One region of the Paenibacillus sp. MAH-35 genome, then DNA from elsewhere that is predicted to be linked to it. Evidence: riboswitches for the same ligand, from Rfam matches in the RefSeq annotation. Region 1 holds a riboswitch; each other region holds the start of a gene.
The links. A riboswitch is a leader RNA that binds a small molecule or an ion and turns the genes downstream of it on or off. The one in region 1 is predicted to bind cobalamin.

Region 1 (3,738 bases):
CAGCCGTACGGATTTAATTTGCTCCCCGTTCAGATCCTTGTTCAGTACGCCCGAGCTAATGGTATAACCATTGAGCCCGATCAGCAGGTTGAATAACGTGGCGCGGTCACTGACCAATATTTTCTTCTTGTACGTCCGTGTGCTGAGTATTTCCTCCGCGAAATAAAAGGAATTATATTCGCCTTGCTCAAAGGCCAGGCACGGGAAGTCATCCAAATCTTCGATGTCCAGCAGCGACTTGGAGGCAAGCGGATGCTCCTCACTGATGAATACGTGCGCTTCCGCTTGGAACAGCGGATGAAATCGCAGCTCGTTGTCCTTTAATATCTTCTGAATCACCTTTCGATTGAATTCGCTCATATAGATGATTCCGAGCTCGCTTTTCATATTCCGTACATCTTCGATAATCTCGTAGGTGCGTGTTTCGCGCAGCGTACACTCGTACTCATCCACGTTAAGCTCCTTCAGCAGACCGACGAAAGCCTGTACCGAGAAGGCGTAATGCTGTGTTGAGATCGAGAACAGTTTCTTCGAAGGCTTACGATTCATATACCGCTGCTCGAGAAGCTCGGCTTGCTCCACGACTTGCCTGGCGTAGGATAAAAACTCCGCTCCGTCGCTTGATAGCACGATTCCCTTGGACGATCGAAGGAAAATCTCAATACCCGCTTCCATCTCGATTTCTTTCACCGCGTTGGACAAGCTCGGCTGCGAAATAAACAGCCTCTTTGCCGCTTCGCTTATGGAGCCGCAACTAACGATGGTCAGAATATATTTCAATTGCTGCAAGGTCATTGGAATCCCCCTTCACTCCAGAATTTGCTCCGTTTCACCCGTTCTAGCAATTGCCCGATCCGCAACTCCACTCGCTACCTGTCCTGCATTGGCAGACCCTAAACGGATGCTCCTTGATCCATTCAGAAACAATGAGATAAACATTGTCTTTCATATAAGGGCTAAACGCGGGATCTTCCATAATTGCAACCTGCTCTGGGATGGTATCAAGCAGCATAACCTCGTCGGTTTCAAACCCATCCGGCAACTCTCTAAGAATGCTCACCTTGGAGATATAAATATTTTTCACAAATACAAGATGACCCTGCTCATAGATTAAATATTGTCCTATCCTTTCAATCGACTCAAGCTCCCCGCCAGCCTCTTCATCCATCTCCCTGATAACCGTTTGTATAATTGACTCGCCTTCCTCTCTATTTCCCCCAGGTAATTCCCATCCGCGGCAACGATGTCTAACAAGAACCAATTTCCCTTTGTAAAAGGCGAAAATCAGCACACAGTTAGCTTCTTCCATTAGACACGTCTTCGTTAGTATGATTTTTTGATTGGGCAAGGCTCCAGGAAACTCATACTTCACACTTACCACCAACTTACTTTTATTTAATAACGGCTACTCCGCGTTTGACTCCCCATTTTTATCGAACGCCGGGGCGCACTCTATGAAACATGGTATCGGCTCGTGCCGCATCTGCTAACAACAATAAAAGGCGTCTTCCCTGTGAAAAAAAACATAGGGAAAGACGCCTGCATAATCTACATTATGACGGTTCATCTAACACCTCCCTATCTCCCGTAGGTACAGCAGTGCTGTCAGAACAGGCAGGTCTCCTGGCTCCGGAATCGTCACTCGGCAGCGGCCTTCCCGATCCATGTAGATCAGTGGCTGGTTGAGCTGCCTGCTCCTCCGTTACAGTGGCGGGACCGCGTCGGTATTGCACCGGACTTCCCTATTAAGTCAGAACGACAAGCACGCTCGCCGATCAGACACCTGTTCTCGATTATGCAATTTATACAAAATTAAATATATCTACATCTTACTCGACAATGAACGATAAAAACAAATGTCCCTTTGCCTAATATCCAGTAGTGGAGACTTCCTTCCTATATCACAATATACTAAAAACGCTAATATGTTCTAAACCACTATGCTCAATAACCCACTGAATTCCTCAAAATAGCAATATTTTCTTGAAGGAACGTCTGATTTTTTTTAATTCCTCTGTTTTTACACCAAACAACTGAGCTGAAAGCATCGTAAATATCATAAAGCGGCAGCACTCTTTCCAGAGCCAACATAGGTCGAATCGATTGATAACCTTCAATGAACGGTATCTTTGTCCTCGGATTGACTTCCCAAATATATCGATTGACTTTCGTAAAATCGATTTCCGACGATCCGCCACGGGCACTCTCGAAATCAATAATGCCGGCAACCTCGTTACCATTCACCAATATATTGCCTGGCCTAAAATCCATGTGAACCATGCAGGGTCCGTCCGGGTCCGGTAAAGCAGAGAACACTCGATCAAAGTGAAGAATACATCTTTCATACAATTCTGGTTCGAGAATTTCTTTGCATGGCTCTTTCCACTTTTCAAAATTACTTTGGATATGTAATCTCCAATTATTTTGCTCAAGTAACTTATAACCATCGGTTAGATGGTAACCATACCCAGGAGTTTGAACCTCATGGAGCTTAGCATGATACATGCCAATTTGAAAAGAGAGTTTCTCATCAATGACTCCTGTACAAGGCACACCTTGGATGGCTGAAAGAAGCAATGCTCCCGTAATAGTTTCATCCCCATACCAAATGTCCAATACCTTAGGAACAGGTATTATATCTTTTAATGTTTCAAGTATCTGAAATTCACGGAATAGTTTATCCTTGTTAAATGGAATTTTTACAAAAACGTTTTCTCCACTGGCAAGAGTAAGTTTGTATACATCGGAACTAAAGGACTCTGGAACATCTTCTATATTCAAGACGTTCAACTTTAGCTTTTCTATAACTTTTAGAATGGAACTCATATGTTACCCCCTGCTTTGGAGCGATTCTTCCAAATTGTTTCTCTGAAAGCTGAGTTTATTCCAATATGTTACATATACCATAATCTTGTCCCAGTACCAAGCCCCCTTTTCGAGGGGCCTCCAGACAATGGTCAAACCAGCATATTCCATCCAAAAAAAAGAAGCCACTCCACTGTCAGGAGTGACCATGAGTTCATTGCTTGTGCAAGTGAGTTCGCGAAGCGATAACATATTGAGCCTGCCAATCTGTCTTAAAACTGACTGGAATCTTTTGTTCTCCAGATCTCCGTCGCCCGCTTCCCCGCGCGAAGCTTAAACGGGATCGAAATACGTATTGTCGTTTACGACCGTGCCGGTCCCCGAATCGACAATGCCGGTTGAGCTTTGCAACCTCGTCCCGAAGATCAGTTGGTTGCCGTGAATCCGATTGTAGCTGTCTACGGCTGCGTTTACTTTGATCGCATTGTCCGACCCGTTGCGGACTTCATACTTCGAGGTCGCGTCCGGAACGGTCGTCCAGGCTGTAGTCACGACAGCGACTTTCGTGGTGCCGTTATACGAGGCAACATTTCGTTTCTGCCCGATCCCCGTTCCCGCCACGATAAAGAGCAGCATCCCGTTATATTCGCCCGATCCCGCGGACGCCGTCGACGCCAGCGTAATCGAATTCACGCCGCCCGCCGTGGCAGTGCCCGCATTTTTCAACCGATTGCGGATGATGTTGCCCTGGATGCTGTTGAAGCTCGACGCCGTCGCGAGAGATATATCCGCCCCGCCGGTATTGCCGCTTTCGTCAATGCAGTTACCAAAGACCTGACAATGGGTAACCGTCGCCATACGTACGCTGGTCGATTTCACATTCGTAAACAGGTTGTTGGCTACCTGCACGCCCGAGGACATTTTCACGTCGAT
Region 2 (3,738 bases), on a different contig from region 1:
CCGGCTGTGGGGCTTGTCGGGCGGCCGGCTCGTGCTGGACATCCCGGCCCGCAAATTGACGCAAAGAGAAAAGGACATGATCCTGTAACCTCCAAAAACAGACATCGGAAAGGAAGCGACCAGATCAAGATGAATATGCTGCTGGATGGAAAAACGGCGCTCGTTACGGCGGGCAGCAAAGGACTTGGCAAAGCGAGCGCGCTTGAATTCGCCCGGGAAGGGGCGAACGTCGTCATCTCGAGCCGCAGCTCCGACCATTTGCGGCAAGCCAAGGAAGAGATTGAACGGGAGACTGGCCGTGTAGTGCTGACGGTAACTGCCGACGTTAACCGGAAGGAAGATATAGCGAAGACGGTTCAGGCTGCTATCGATTGGACGGGGCGGCTGGATGTGCTCGTGACGAACGCAGGCGGGCCTCCGGGAGGCGGCTTCGACCAGTTCGCGGACGAAGCGTGGGAAGCGGCATTCCAGCAAAACCTGATGAGCGTCGTCAGGCTGATCCGCGAAGCGCTGCCGCATATGAGACGGCAAGGGAGCGGACGGATCGTCAACCTGACTTCGGTGTCCGTCAAGCAGCCGATCCCGGATCTGATCTTGTCCAACGTCTTTCGCGCAGGCGTGTACGCCTTGACGAAAAGTTTGTCGGCCGAGCTCGGTCCGGATTCGATTCTCGTCAATACGGTAGGCCCCGGACGGATCGAGACGGACCGGATCGTGGAGCTGGACCGTCTGGCCGCACAGAAAAAAGGGACGTCCGAGGAACAGGTTCGCGCGTTGCTGATGGGCCAAATTCCGCTGGGCCGTTACGGAACGCCGGAAGAATTTGCGAAAGCGATCGTATTTTTGGGATCGTTCGCCAATACGTATGTGACCGGTCAAGCCGTGCTTGTCGACGGCGGTATGATTCGCGCGTTGTGATCGCGAAAGGCGTCTTGAATACAGTTCAAGCAGAAATCCGCACGATTTGCGGATTTTTTTGCGTGGAACAGCTTTTTTAGAGGAGAAGACGCTTATGACAACTTGCCCGAAGCGGGTGCGCCGCATATAGATGGGGTATACGATTGTGATCGACATACAGGAGGTCGTTATCCCCATGAAGGTTTTGCAGCGAGTGGAAAAGGCGCTGGCCGTTCTGCGGCAGCCGACTGTCCGCGACTTGCGGGAAATGCTGTCGTCCCTGGCGTGTACGAAGGAGGAGCTCGCCCCCTATGTGACGGAACCGGCCCAGCTCCCCTACGGCCGTCATGTCATAGGCCGGACGGAAGAGGCGGAAGTGATCGTGATCCATATTCCGACCCGCACCGAAACGCGCATACACGATCACGGCTGTTCCGCCGGCTGCGCGTTGGTGATCGAAGGTACGCTGCGGAATACGATCTACCGAAAAGAGGGGCGGGGAGAGGCAGTCTACGCGTCCTCCGAGGCGATTCTGCGCGAAGGTCAACTGATGGATGCTCCGTTCGGTCAAATCCATCAGATGGCCAATCCGGCGTCCGGACGAACCGTATCCTTACATGTGTATGCTCCGCCGCTGTCGGGGACGAAAACGTATCGCGCCGCTGAGGAATACGTCCTGGATTATGTTATTTAATGGCGTTAATTATTACAGGCAGGAGCTTTTCCGCAGATGTCGCGGAAGCGGCTCCTGCCTTTCCCATTCTTGATTAATTTGTCCTGAGAAGATCCATTTTCACTAGTTTTTTGCAAAAGTGCGAGGCAGGGCAAACGAGGAGATGTGACGAAAATTTTTTGAAGTCGGGAATCTCAATCCCCATGCGAGATTGGCGTTTTTCCTCTCTCCGTTTTCATATTTTCATACTTAAATAGGCGGCTGAACCGATTGACAAACACAATATCTTGATATAAATTAAATTCCATGAACTACATATTGTTCGTTCGGGTGCTGATCGCCCAACTGGGCGCGATAGCTTAATAGGGAAGTCCGGTGAGAAGCCGGCACGGTCCCGCCACTGTAAGGGAGTAGCTTCAGTCCTTGGCCACTGGCACATCTAGTGCCGGGAAGGCGGACTCGAAGTGATGATCCCCGAGTCAGGAGACCTGCCCGATATCTTAGACACGTTACCTACGGTGGATAGGAAAGTGTCCGCATCGTCCTTGTGCTTGCAGGCGTTCTTTAGCATGCGCGCAAAAGGCGCATCCGGCACTTGGCTGCCGCAGATGCGTCTTTTTTAACGGAATCGGTGCGGGAGCCGCTGCCTTCGGCAAGCGGATCTTCCCATCCGAAGAGACGCTCACGGGTCTAGGGTACATAGAGAGGAGAATCCAGATGTTGATCGCTTACGACTCCAGAACGGGAAATGTGAAACGGTTCGTCAACAAGCTGAACTTGCCGGCAGTCAAGATTGACGAAGAAATGACTGTCGACGAGCCGTTCGTACTCGTTACCTATACAACCGGATTCGGGCAGGCTCCGGAGAAAACGCTGAGCTTCCTGAAACGGAACTCGGCCAGGATGATCGGCGTATGCGCGAGCGGCAACCGCAATTGGGGAGAAGGCTTCGCGCGGAGCGCGGACCGGATCTCCGACTTGTACGGGGTGCCGGTGCTGGCCAAGTTCGAACTGGCCGGAACGTCGCAAGATGTAGAGAAGTTCGTAAGGGAGGTGAACGCAGTTGCGGCATATTGAGTTGAACAACATGCTGATGCAGCGCGATCAGGACGGCTTTTTCAGCCTGGATAAAGACCGGGAAGCGGTCGAGGCGTTTATGGAGGAAGTCGGCCGCAAAAGCGTTCGTTTTGCTTCGACGGCTGAGAAGATCCGTCATATGATCGACAACGACTTTTACGAAAATGTACTGGATACATACACGATGGAGCAGGTTGAAGAGATCTATAACATCGCGCATCAATACCGGTTCGAATTCCCGTCCTACATGGCGGCATCGAAGTTTTACACGGATTACGCTTTGAAAAGCGACGACCGTTCCCTATATATGGAGCATTTCCCGGACCGCGTGGCGATCGTTGCGCTCCATCTGGCGCGCGGCGATATGGATGCGGCCCGCTCACTGACCGAATCGATGATGGAGCGCAGGCTGCAGCCGGCTACGCCTACCTTCCTGAACGCAGGCAAGAGCAGGCGCGGCGAGATGGTATCGTGCTTCCTGCTCGAGCTCGACGATTCGCTGAATTCGATCAATTACGGCATTGGTACGTGCATGCAGCTGTCCAAGATCGGCGGCGGCGTAGCCGTCAACTTGTCGAAGCTGCGCGGCCGCGGCGAGCCGATCAAGGGCGTCGAAGGCGCCGCCAAAGGCATCATGCCGGTGCTCAAGCTGATGGAGGACGCGTTCTCCTATGCCGACCAGATGGGGCAGCGCAAAGGCTCCGGAGCGGGTACTACAACATTTTCGGCTGGGACGTCATCGAATTTCTGGACAGCAAAAAAATTAACGCGGACGAGAAATCCCGCCTGAAGACGTTATCGATCGGCTTGATCGTGCCGAATAAATTTTATAAGCTGGCCGAGCAAAATGAGCCGCTTCACGTATTCGCGCCATACTCGGTATACCGGGCTTACGGCACCCATTTGGACGATATGGATATGGACGATATGTACGACGTGCTGATGGCCGACGGCCGCATTCGTAAAAAAGCGGTTATGGGAGCCAGAGACATGCTCGTCAAAATAGCCACGATCCAGCTCGAATCGGGATATCCCTACATGATGAACCGCAGCAACGCCAACCGCGCTCACGCGCTTAAAGATATCGGATC
Region 3 (3,738 bases), on a different contig from region 1:
ACTGGAATGAGCTGATAGACCCTCTCGTATTCTGAAAAGCCAACCGTTCATCCATTCGGACAATCTGATCCAGACTCCTCCACAGTAACATCATGGGTACAATTCGGTCCCCGATCAATCCCGGCCCGCCTCATAAAGCTTCTGCGCCACCATGGCCGGCCTTGTGCACGTATCCGTAAAATGGTCCCCGTCGCCGACGATCAGGCGGAACAGGCCTAGCCGTGTGGACATATGCGGATTCCAGCCGAAGCCTTCTCCTTGCGGCAGTGCGTTGTCTTGATAGAAATAGACATAGCTTTTGGGCGTAGGCAGCGTATAGAACACTTGAAGATCCAGTTTCTCGAAAAGCGGCTTCGCCGGTTCCGGACGGACACTTGTATAAAACTGTTTGGCTTGCTCCAACGTTGCCGTATTGACGAACAACTCCCGAAACAGCGGAAACGGAAGCGGGATGGTATCGTCCTCCGATCCGGCTCTGAGCTGCTCGAAGCCTTGCCTTGTCTGAGGCGGCAACTGATCGGCAACCGACTCGCCGTCTTTCAGGACGAACGCGTCCCAGAACACAAGACGCTTGATGCGGTCCGGTATCTGTTCGGCCGCCTTCTGGATGACCGATCCGCCGAAGCTGTGCCCGACGAGAACGATATCGCGCAGGTTGAGCCTCGTGATAAAGTCGACGACGGACTTCGTGATCATCGCATGCGAGACATGTTTGTTCGGATCTGTGCCGTGACCTGCGTACTCCGGCGTATGAACGTCATGCCCTTGACTGCGCAGCGCCGCAGCTACGCCGTCCCAAAAGTGAGCGTCGGCCCAAGAGCCATGCACAAGCACGAAGGTAAGTCGCTGCTGGTCGGACATCCGCCAGCTTTCGTCCGATTCTAAAGCGCGACGCCTCCAGTGCAATCCGCCTTCGGAATAGGGGGAACTATAATGTCCGCGGGGACGAAACCAATAATCGGAATAGGGAAATTGATGAATTTCCGGGCGATAAGGAAACAAGGTAAACATCCTCTCCACAATGACATAGCTCAGTTTATGCCCAATGCATTTGAGAGGTACCCGTACATGGTTCTTCGAAAACGAACGGGACACGATTATAAAGCGATCCTATCTTCCTTGGACGTGGTCCTTCCACCGGCCGAGTGAGCAAATTGAAACAAGCATAGCATCCCAGCCCATGCTATGGTATAATCGCCAGAGTGAAATGAGCTTGACTCTAGTGAAAGAACTGTATCAGCCAGTAGGTGCCCAGTGTTCGGTGCAAGACGACCGGATGCCGGGTTAAAAGGGAAGCCGGTGCGAATCCGGCGCGGTCCCGCCACTGTGTATCGGGGAGAACTCCACAAGCCACTGTTCCTTACGAGGGATGGGAAGGCGGGGAACTCGCAATGCCCGAGAGCCAGGAAACCTGCCTATCTGCGCTTCAGCCAACGACATCCTTCGCGGAAAAGGATTGGGCTATCCAGCGATTTGATCTTTACCAGCATGGTTGCAGCCATGCGCGTGAGCGGACCGGTGACGGGCGCGACGCGCTGCAGCGCCGTTTTTTTGGCGTCATGGCGGCGTTTCGCCGTTGCGCCGTGCCTGGCAAATCCTTGATGTGCTGCCCCTTCCTCCGGAACGGGGTTTTTGATGTTGCGCCGTACGGCGGATACGGGCTTTCAGCACCTTCAAGCCGTTCTCTATTATTCCAAACCGGAGAGGAACGAAACGCTTCATGAACAAGATTGCCGCACTACTACTCGTTATCCTTCTTAGCTTCTCGATCGCTGCTTGCGGGGCGAAGAGCGGGGAAGAATCTGCTGTGAAAAACGGGGCGTCCCCGGCGGGAGAGACGGCGGCCCCCAAACAAACAGATGCCGCTGCCACCGCCACCAAATACCCGCTTACCTTGAAAGATACGACCGGAACCGAAATAACGCTGCAAAAAGCGCCTCATCGCATCGCTTCCACTTCCACGGCCGAAACGGAAATTTTGTTCGCGCTCGGATTGGGCGACCGGATCGTCGGCGTAACGGATTTCGATAACTATCCGGAAGAGGCGAAGTCGAAGCCGAAGCTGGGCGGCGTTTCCGCTCCGAACGTGGAAGCGGTTCTGGCGGCGAATGCCGACCTGGTCATTACCGGCATTTCCATCAAGGACGACGCGCTGGGCAAGCTGCGCTTACTGAACCTGCCGCTGTACAAATTCGAACCGAAATCGATCGACGATATTATCGCCAACGTTTTGATTATCGGACAATTGACCGATAAGAATAAGGAAGCCAAAGAACTGGCCGACAAGATGAAGAAAGACATCGACAGCATCAAAACCGCCGTCGGCACCGTCAAGCCGGACCAGAAGAAAAAAGTATACATCGAGTTTTCGCCGGGCTGGACGGTCGGCAAGGGCGAGTTTATGGACGAAGTGCTGACGCTGGCCGGCGGCGTTAATATCGCTGCGGATACGAAAGGCTACAACAAGATCAACGAAGAGAAAATTATCCAGGACAACCCTGCCGTCATTTTCTATACGACCGGCACGAAAGACAAAGCGGGTCTTACGCTTGACCAAATCATCAAAGGACGCAACGGATGGGATAAAATCGATGCCGTCAAAAACAACCAGCTCGTCGGCGTCGATCAGGATACGCTGAACCGCCCGGGCCCCCGCATTGTGGATGGCTTGCGAACGATTGCAAAAGGCATCTATCCCGATCTGATCAAATAAGAGACAGTCACTCACGTTAAGGAAGCCGAAGGGAGTGTCATGCTATGAGAATCGTATCGATCAGTCCTAGCAATTCGGAATTGCTAGGTTTTATGGGGCTCGACCGTCATATCGTCGGGGTCGATAAGTATACAGACTGGCCGTCCAGCACGAACGGGCTGCCGAAGCTCGGCTCGGATTTGAACATTGATATGGATGCGGTGGAGGCGCTGCGTCCGGATCTGGTGCTGGCGTCGTTGACGGTACCCGGCATGGAGAAGAACATCGCCGCCCTGGAGGAACGGGGCTTGCCGTATATTACGCTTAATCCCAAAACGCTGACGGATATCGCCGAATGCCTGACCGCCCTTGGCGAAGCGCTGGACGAACCGGAGCGGGCCAGAGCGGCCCGTACCAAATACGAGGACCGCCTCGCTTATTATGCGGAATTGAGCCGGCGCTGCGTCGACAAGCCCTCCCTCTATTGGGAATGGTGGCCCAAGCCGGTGTTCACGCCTGCCGGCGGCAACTGGCTGACCGGCGTCAGCGAGCTGGCCGGTGCCGTCAACGTATTCGCCGATGAGCCCGCGGCCAAGGTCAAGACCGATTGGGACGACGTTTTGCGCCGCGACCCGGACTATATTTTACTCGCCTGGGTCGGCGTCAGAGAACAGCAGGTCAAGCCGGACGTCGTCCGCAACCGTCCCGGTTCCGAAGGAATGCGGGCCGTCACCGAGGGACGGATTCGTGTCATGGAGGAATCGCTGTATTGCCGGCCGTCGCCGCTGCTTGTAGCGGGCTTGAGCAAACTGGGCCATATGCTGCATCCGGATATCTATCCTCCTTTTGATGCCGAGGAGATGGAGCGCTGGCTGGGCGATAAGGCGATCTGATTGTAGAGATCACCATAAGGAAAGCAGGCTGTCGGCGGTGTCCGGCGGCCTGCTTCTTTGTGGTGCGCGCAATAACCCGGTACAGAGCCACATGTCAAAACTATATGATAAAATATGACATGCTGTTGTCGTATTTACTAGTATATAGTAGTG
Region 4 (3,738 bases), on a different contig from region 1:
TGTTGAAGGATGCCGGCTACAAAGGCGAAGAAGTGGTCGCGTTCATCACCGTTCGCGTCAAGGACAAGGAAGTGAAAGCGAAGCAGGTTTTGAAAGCGATGGCGGAGAAATAGACGGGACGCGTTGGATGAACCTGGGGGGGAAGGGCTGTCCCGACAGTGTTCGCTTGATATAGCAACATTCTCATTTCCGAACGAGAGGACCTCAATTTCCACACTAAAGTGGAAGCTGGGGTCTTTTTTCTTAAGGAAAATCGATTCTAAGCGGGCTCAAGAAATCGCAAAATGACTTTTGGAACAGCCTCTTTTTGTGGTACCCGCTGATGCAGCGTCATTTTGTCAAAGGTGCGATGCTGGGTTCGTGGAAGGAGTAAGGGCCGGTTCCGGTGAAAGGTATGTAGGAGCAGTCGGCAGATCGGGTTTGTTCTCGGTGCTTCAAGGCTGGAGGACGAGCGTCCCGGAGAGATCGCGGTCTTCCTGCAAGGCGCCGCCGGCGATCTGAAGCCGCGCCATAGTGCGGAGGGCGGCCGCTTCAAGGTATGCTCGACCGCGGAGATGCAAGCCGCAGGCGACGAATTGGCGAGCGAGGTGCGCCGTCTCCTGACGGATGGGACGTTTGCCGGGATCGAAGGTCCGTTCTGTTCGGAGCTGGCCAGCATCGACTTGTCCGCAGGGGCTCCCGACGAGCGGAAGATGGCCCAGTTGCTCAGCGGGGAGGCGGGCGAATTTTATCGCCGCGCGGCGGAGCGGACGATCAAGGCGGAGCAAAGGGGCGTCGTGAAGACGAAGCTTCCGCTGTATGTGCAAACCTGGAAACTGTCGGATCGGGTTGTGCTCGCAGCGCTGGAAAGCGAAATCCCGACCGAATATTCGCTCATGCTGAAGCGCGGCTGCCCGGACCGGAAGCTGATCGTGCTCGGCTACTCCAACGGCGTTTATTCGTACATCCCGACCCGCCGCATTCTCAAGGAGGGCGGATACGAAGCGGATCACCCGTTCACGATCGGCTTCAAGAGCCGCTTTGTACCCGAGACGGAGGAGCTGATTTTGCAGGAAGTGAGCCGGCAGATGAATGCAGGAAGTACGGATCAGCGGCAGTGAGCGATAACAACTAGGCATGGATAGAGTTAAGCGCTTGGGCGACTGGGCGCCTTTTGCCGGTGCGCAGCTAGTCCTTGCGGCCCGGCTCTCAAGGCGAACCGGAATTCCGGAATCGACATATGGAGAGCACATTTTAGGGGGAATCAGGAGGGAGACTCGGCGGGTTCGGTTTTCATAACGAGGATCCGCATATTAGGGTCGTATGGGGGAGCGGAGAAAGGCTGACGGCACGCATGGCATTTGTACGAGATGTATTGTAAACCCGCCGGATATAGCCTATAATCGATCCGTAAGCAAGATGTCCGCAAACGTTTCGCCGCTGCGGAATGAATCGCTGTCAACAGGTGCCCGGAAGCCAGCATGCGACCGGGTTAAAAGGGAAGTCGGTGCAAGTCCGACACGGTCCCGCCACTGTGATATAGAAGCTTCCTCCACTAGGCCACTGTCTGACGCAGACGGGAAGGCGGAAGAAGCGGCGCTTGAGTATCGGGCGCATTCTATGAGTCAGGAGACCTGCCTGTTGCGTTTATGCACTGCTTCCTTCGAGGAAAAGGAGCCGGCAACATTCGGGAATTTCATGTATTCGTGCGGATGCGCGATTACCCGTGTTTGCTGCCCCCCTCCGGTCTAGGACGGGGGGTTTCTGTTGTGAGTCGGGTCGGAGGAATCGGGGGAACGTTCGTGCAAGGAGAGTAACTGTAAAGGAGAGGGAGCAACCATGAAGAAGCTGATCATGCTTCTGCTGTCCGTCACGCTTGCGTTCGCGCTCGCGGCATGCGGTCAAAAGCAAGAAGTGGGCGTCAAGGAGCCGGCACCGGCAACCGGAGGTTCGGCTGCAACCGGCGCGGAAGCCGCAGGCAAAAAGACTTCCTACCCGCTTACGATCAAGGACGACTCCGGCAAGGAGTTTACGTTCGCGAAGGCGCCGGAACGCATCGTATCGCTGTCTCCGACCGAGACGGAGGTGCTGTTCGCGCTGGGGCTCGGCAGCAAGATCGCAGGCGTGTCGAATCTCGACGATTACCCGGAGGAAGCGAAAAGCAAGCCGAAAATGGGCGATCTGCAAGGAAATCCGGAAGCGATAATCGCAGCTAACCCGGATATCGTATTCGCCGGGCTGTCGCTGAACAAAAATTCGGTGGCGAAGCTGAACGAGCTGAAGTTGAATTTGTTCCAGACGAACCCGAAAACGATTGACGCCGCGATCGAGCGCGTTCTTCTGTTCGGACAAATTACAGATACCCAGGCGCAGGCGGAAAAAGTCGCCGAACAGATGAAGAAGGAAAAGCAGCAGGTCGCGGACGCTCTGAAAGGGCTGAAGGAAGACCAGAAGAAGAAAGTATATATCGAATTTTCCCCCGGCTGGACGGTCGGCAAAGGCGAATTCATGGACGACCTGATCACGCTGGCTGGCGGCGTCAACGTCGCTTCCGACCTGCAGGGCTGGAAGCAGATCAGCGAAGAGAAGATCATCCAGTCCAATCCGGACGTCATCTTGTTCGCCAAAGGCGTTCCCGATCTGGAGAAAACGATCCGCAGCCGCGGAGGCTGGGACAAAATCAATGCGATTAAAAACAGTAAGGTGATCGGGCTGGACGACAGTCTGCTGGCGCGCCCGGGACCTCGCATCACGAAGGCGCTTGCGGATGTCGCCAAAGCGATATATCCCGATCTGGTGAAATAAATGAAGAAGAAGCTGCTGTTATGGGGAGGGGCCGGCATCGTGCTCCTTCTTCTTTCCGTCGTAGTCAGCTTGTCGCTTGGCTCTGCGCGGATTCCGATTCCTCATGTGTGGGGAATTTTGCTGAAGCAGGTGCCGTGGCTCGGGGAATCGGTTCCGGTCATCTGGCCTGAATCGTCGGAGCAGATTATTATGAAGGTTCGTCTGCCGCGTATTGTGCTGGGCGTACTTATCGGAGCGGCGCTGTCGATCGCCGGGGCGGGGTTTCAGGGCGTATTGCGCAACCCGCTGGCCGATCCGTATACGCTCGGCGTCGCTTCGGGCTCGTCGGTCGGAGCAGCGTTTCTTATTTTATTCGGGCTTCATTATGCCTTATTCGGCATTTGGACGATTCCAATCGTCGCTTTTATTACCGGCAGCATTACATTAGGGATCGTGTTCCGGCTCGCCGGAATACAAGGGAAGTTCCGCACGGAGACGGTAATTTTGTCAGGTGTGGTCGTTTCGTCCTTTTTAAGCGCGCTCGTTTCCTTTATGGTGGCGATGTCCGCGAACAAGGTCGTCAATGAAATCCTGTTCTGGCTGATGGGCAGTCTCGCTTTGCGGGGCTGGCCATATACGTCAGTCGTTGCGCTATACCTCGTGATCGGCGCCGTTTTCCTGATTCCTTACGGCCGTTCGCTGAATCTGTTCGCGCTTGGCGAGCGGCATGCCGCCCATCTGGGGGTCCAGGTGGACCGGACGAAGCGGAACGTCCTGATCGTCTCGACGATGCTGACGGCCGTAGCCGTATCGGTGTGCGGTGTCATCGGCTTCGTCGGTCTGATTACGCCTCATCTGGTCCGGCTGCTGGTCGGTCCCGATTATCGGCTGCTAATTCCGTTATCGCTCCTGTTCGGGGGGATCTACGTCTTGTGGGCCGATACGCTCGCCCGGATGGTGCTGAGTCCGACGGAA

Region 2: it holds a riboswitch for cobalamin, as region 1 does, so the genes downstream of both, nrdI (class Ib ribonucleoside-diphosphate reductase assembly flavoprotein NrdI) here and AC3Y2E_RS20060 (NUDIX domain-containing protein) in region 1, are expected to answer to the same signal.
Region 3: it holds a riboswitch for cobalamin, as region 1 does, so the genes downstream of both, AC3Y2E_RS15160 (ABC transporter substrate-binding protein) here and AC3Y2E_RS20060 (NUDIX domain-containing protein) in region 1, are expected to answer to the same signal.
Region 4: it holds a riboswitch for cobalamin, as region 1 does, so the genes downstream of both, AC3Y2E_RS03465 (ABC transporter substrate-binding protein) here and AC3Y2E_RS20060 (NUDIX domain-containing protein) in region 1, are expected to answer to the same signal.

The regions. Positions count from the first base shown of each region.
Region 1 covers NZ_JBYUPU010000019.1:78,623-82,360, reverse strand. Annotated here, with positions in the region: gene AC3Y2E_RS20065 (LysR family transcriptional regulator) at 1-795, opposite strand, end outside; gene AC3Y2E_RS20060 (NUDIX domain-containing protein) at 839-1,309, opposite strand; cobalamin riboswitch at 1,597-1,802, opposite strand; gene AC3Y2E_RS20055 (phosphotransferase family protein) at 1,945-2,826, opposite strand; gene AC3Y2E_RS20050 (right-handed parallel beta-helix repeat-containing protein) at 3,139-3,738, opposite strand, start outside.
Region 2 covers NZ_JBYUPU010000022.1:59,605-63,342, forward strand. Annotated here, with positions in the region: gene AC3Y2E_RS21520 (phosphonate ABC transporter ATP-binding protein) at 1-88, shown strand, start outside; gene AC3Y2E_RS21525 (SDR family oxidoreductase) at 130-918, shown strand; gene AC3Y2E_RS21530 (cysteine dioxygenase) at 1,094-1,591, shown strand; cobalamin riboswitch at 1,882-2,080, shown strand; gene nrdI (class Ib ribonucleoside-diphosphate reductase assembly flavoprotein NrdI) at 2,288-2,647, shown strand; partial or broken gene nrdE (class 1b ribonucleoside-diphosphate reductase subunit alpha) at 2,634-3,738, shown strand, end outside.
Region 3 covers NZ_JBYUPU010000012.1:1,593-5,330, forward strand. Annotated here, with positions in the region: gene AC3Y2E_RS15150 (NUDIX domain-containing protein) at 1-35, shown strand, start outside; gene AC3Y2E_RS15155 (alpha/beta fold hydrolase) at 115-861, opposite strand; cobalamin riboswitch at 1,231-1,433, shown strand; gene AC3Y2E_RS15160 (ABC transporter substrate-binding protein) at 1,721-2,713, shown strand; gene AC3Y2E_RS15165 (cobalamin-binding protein) at 2,758-3,585, shown strand.
Region 4 covers NZ_JBYUPU010000002.1:416,536-420,273, reverse strand. Annotated here, with positions in the region: gene AC3Y2E_RS03475 (hypothetical protein) at 1-113, shown strand, start outside; gene AC3Y2E_RS03470 (hypothetical protein) at 555-1,100, shown strand; cobalamin riboswitch at 1,426-1,635, shown strand; gene AC3Y2E_RS03465 (ABC transporter substrate-binding protein) at 1,819-2,784, shown strand; gene AC3Y2E_RS03460 (FecCD family ABC transporter permease) at 2,785-3,738, shown strand, end outside.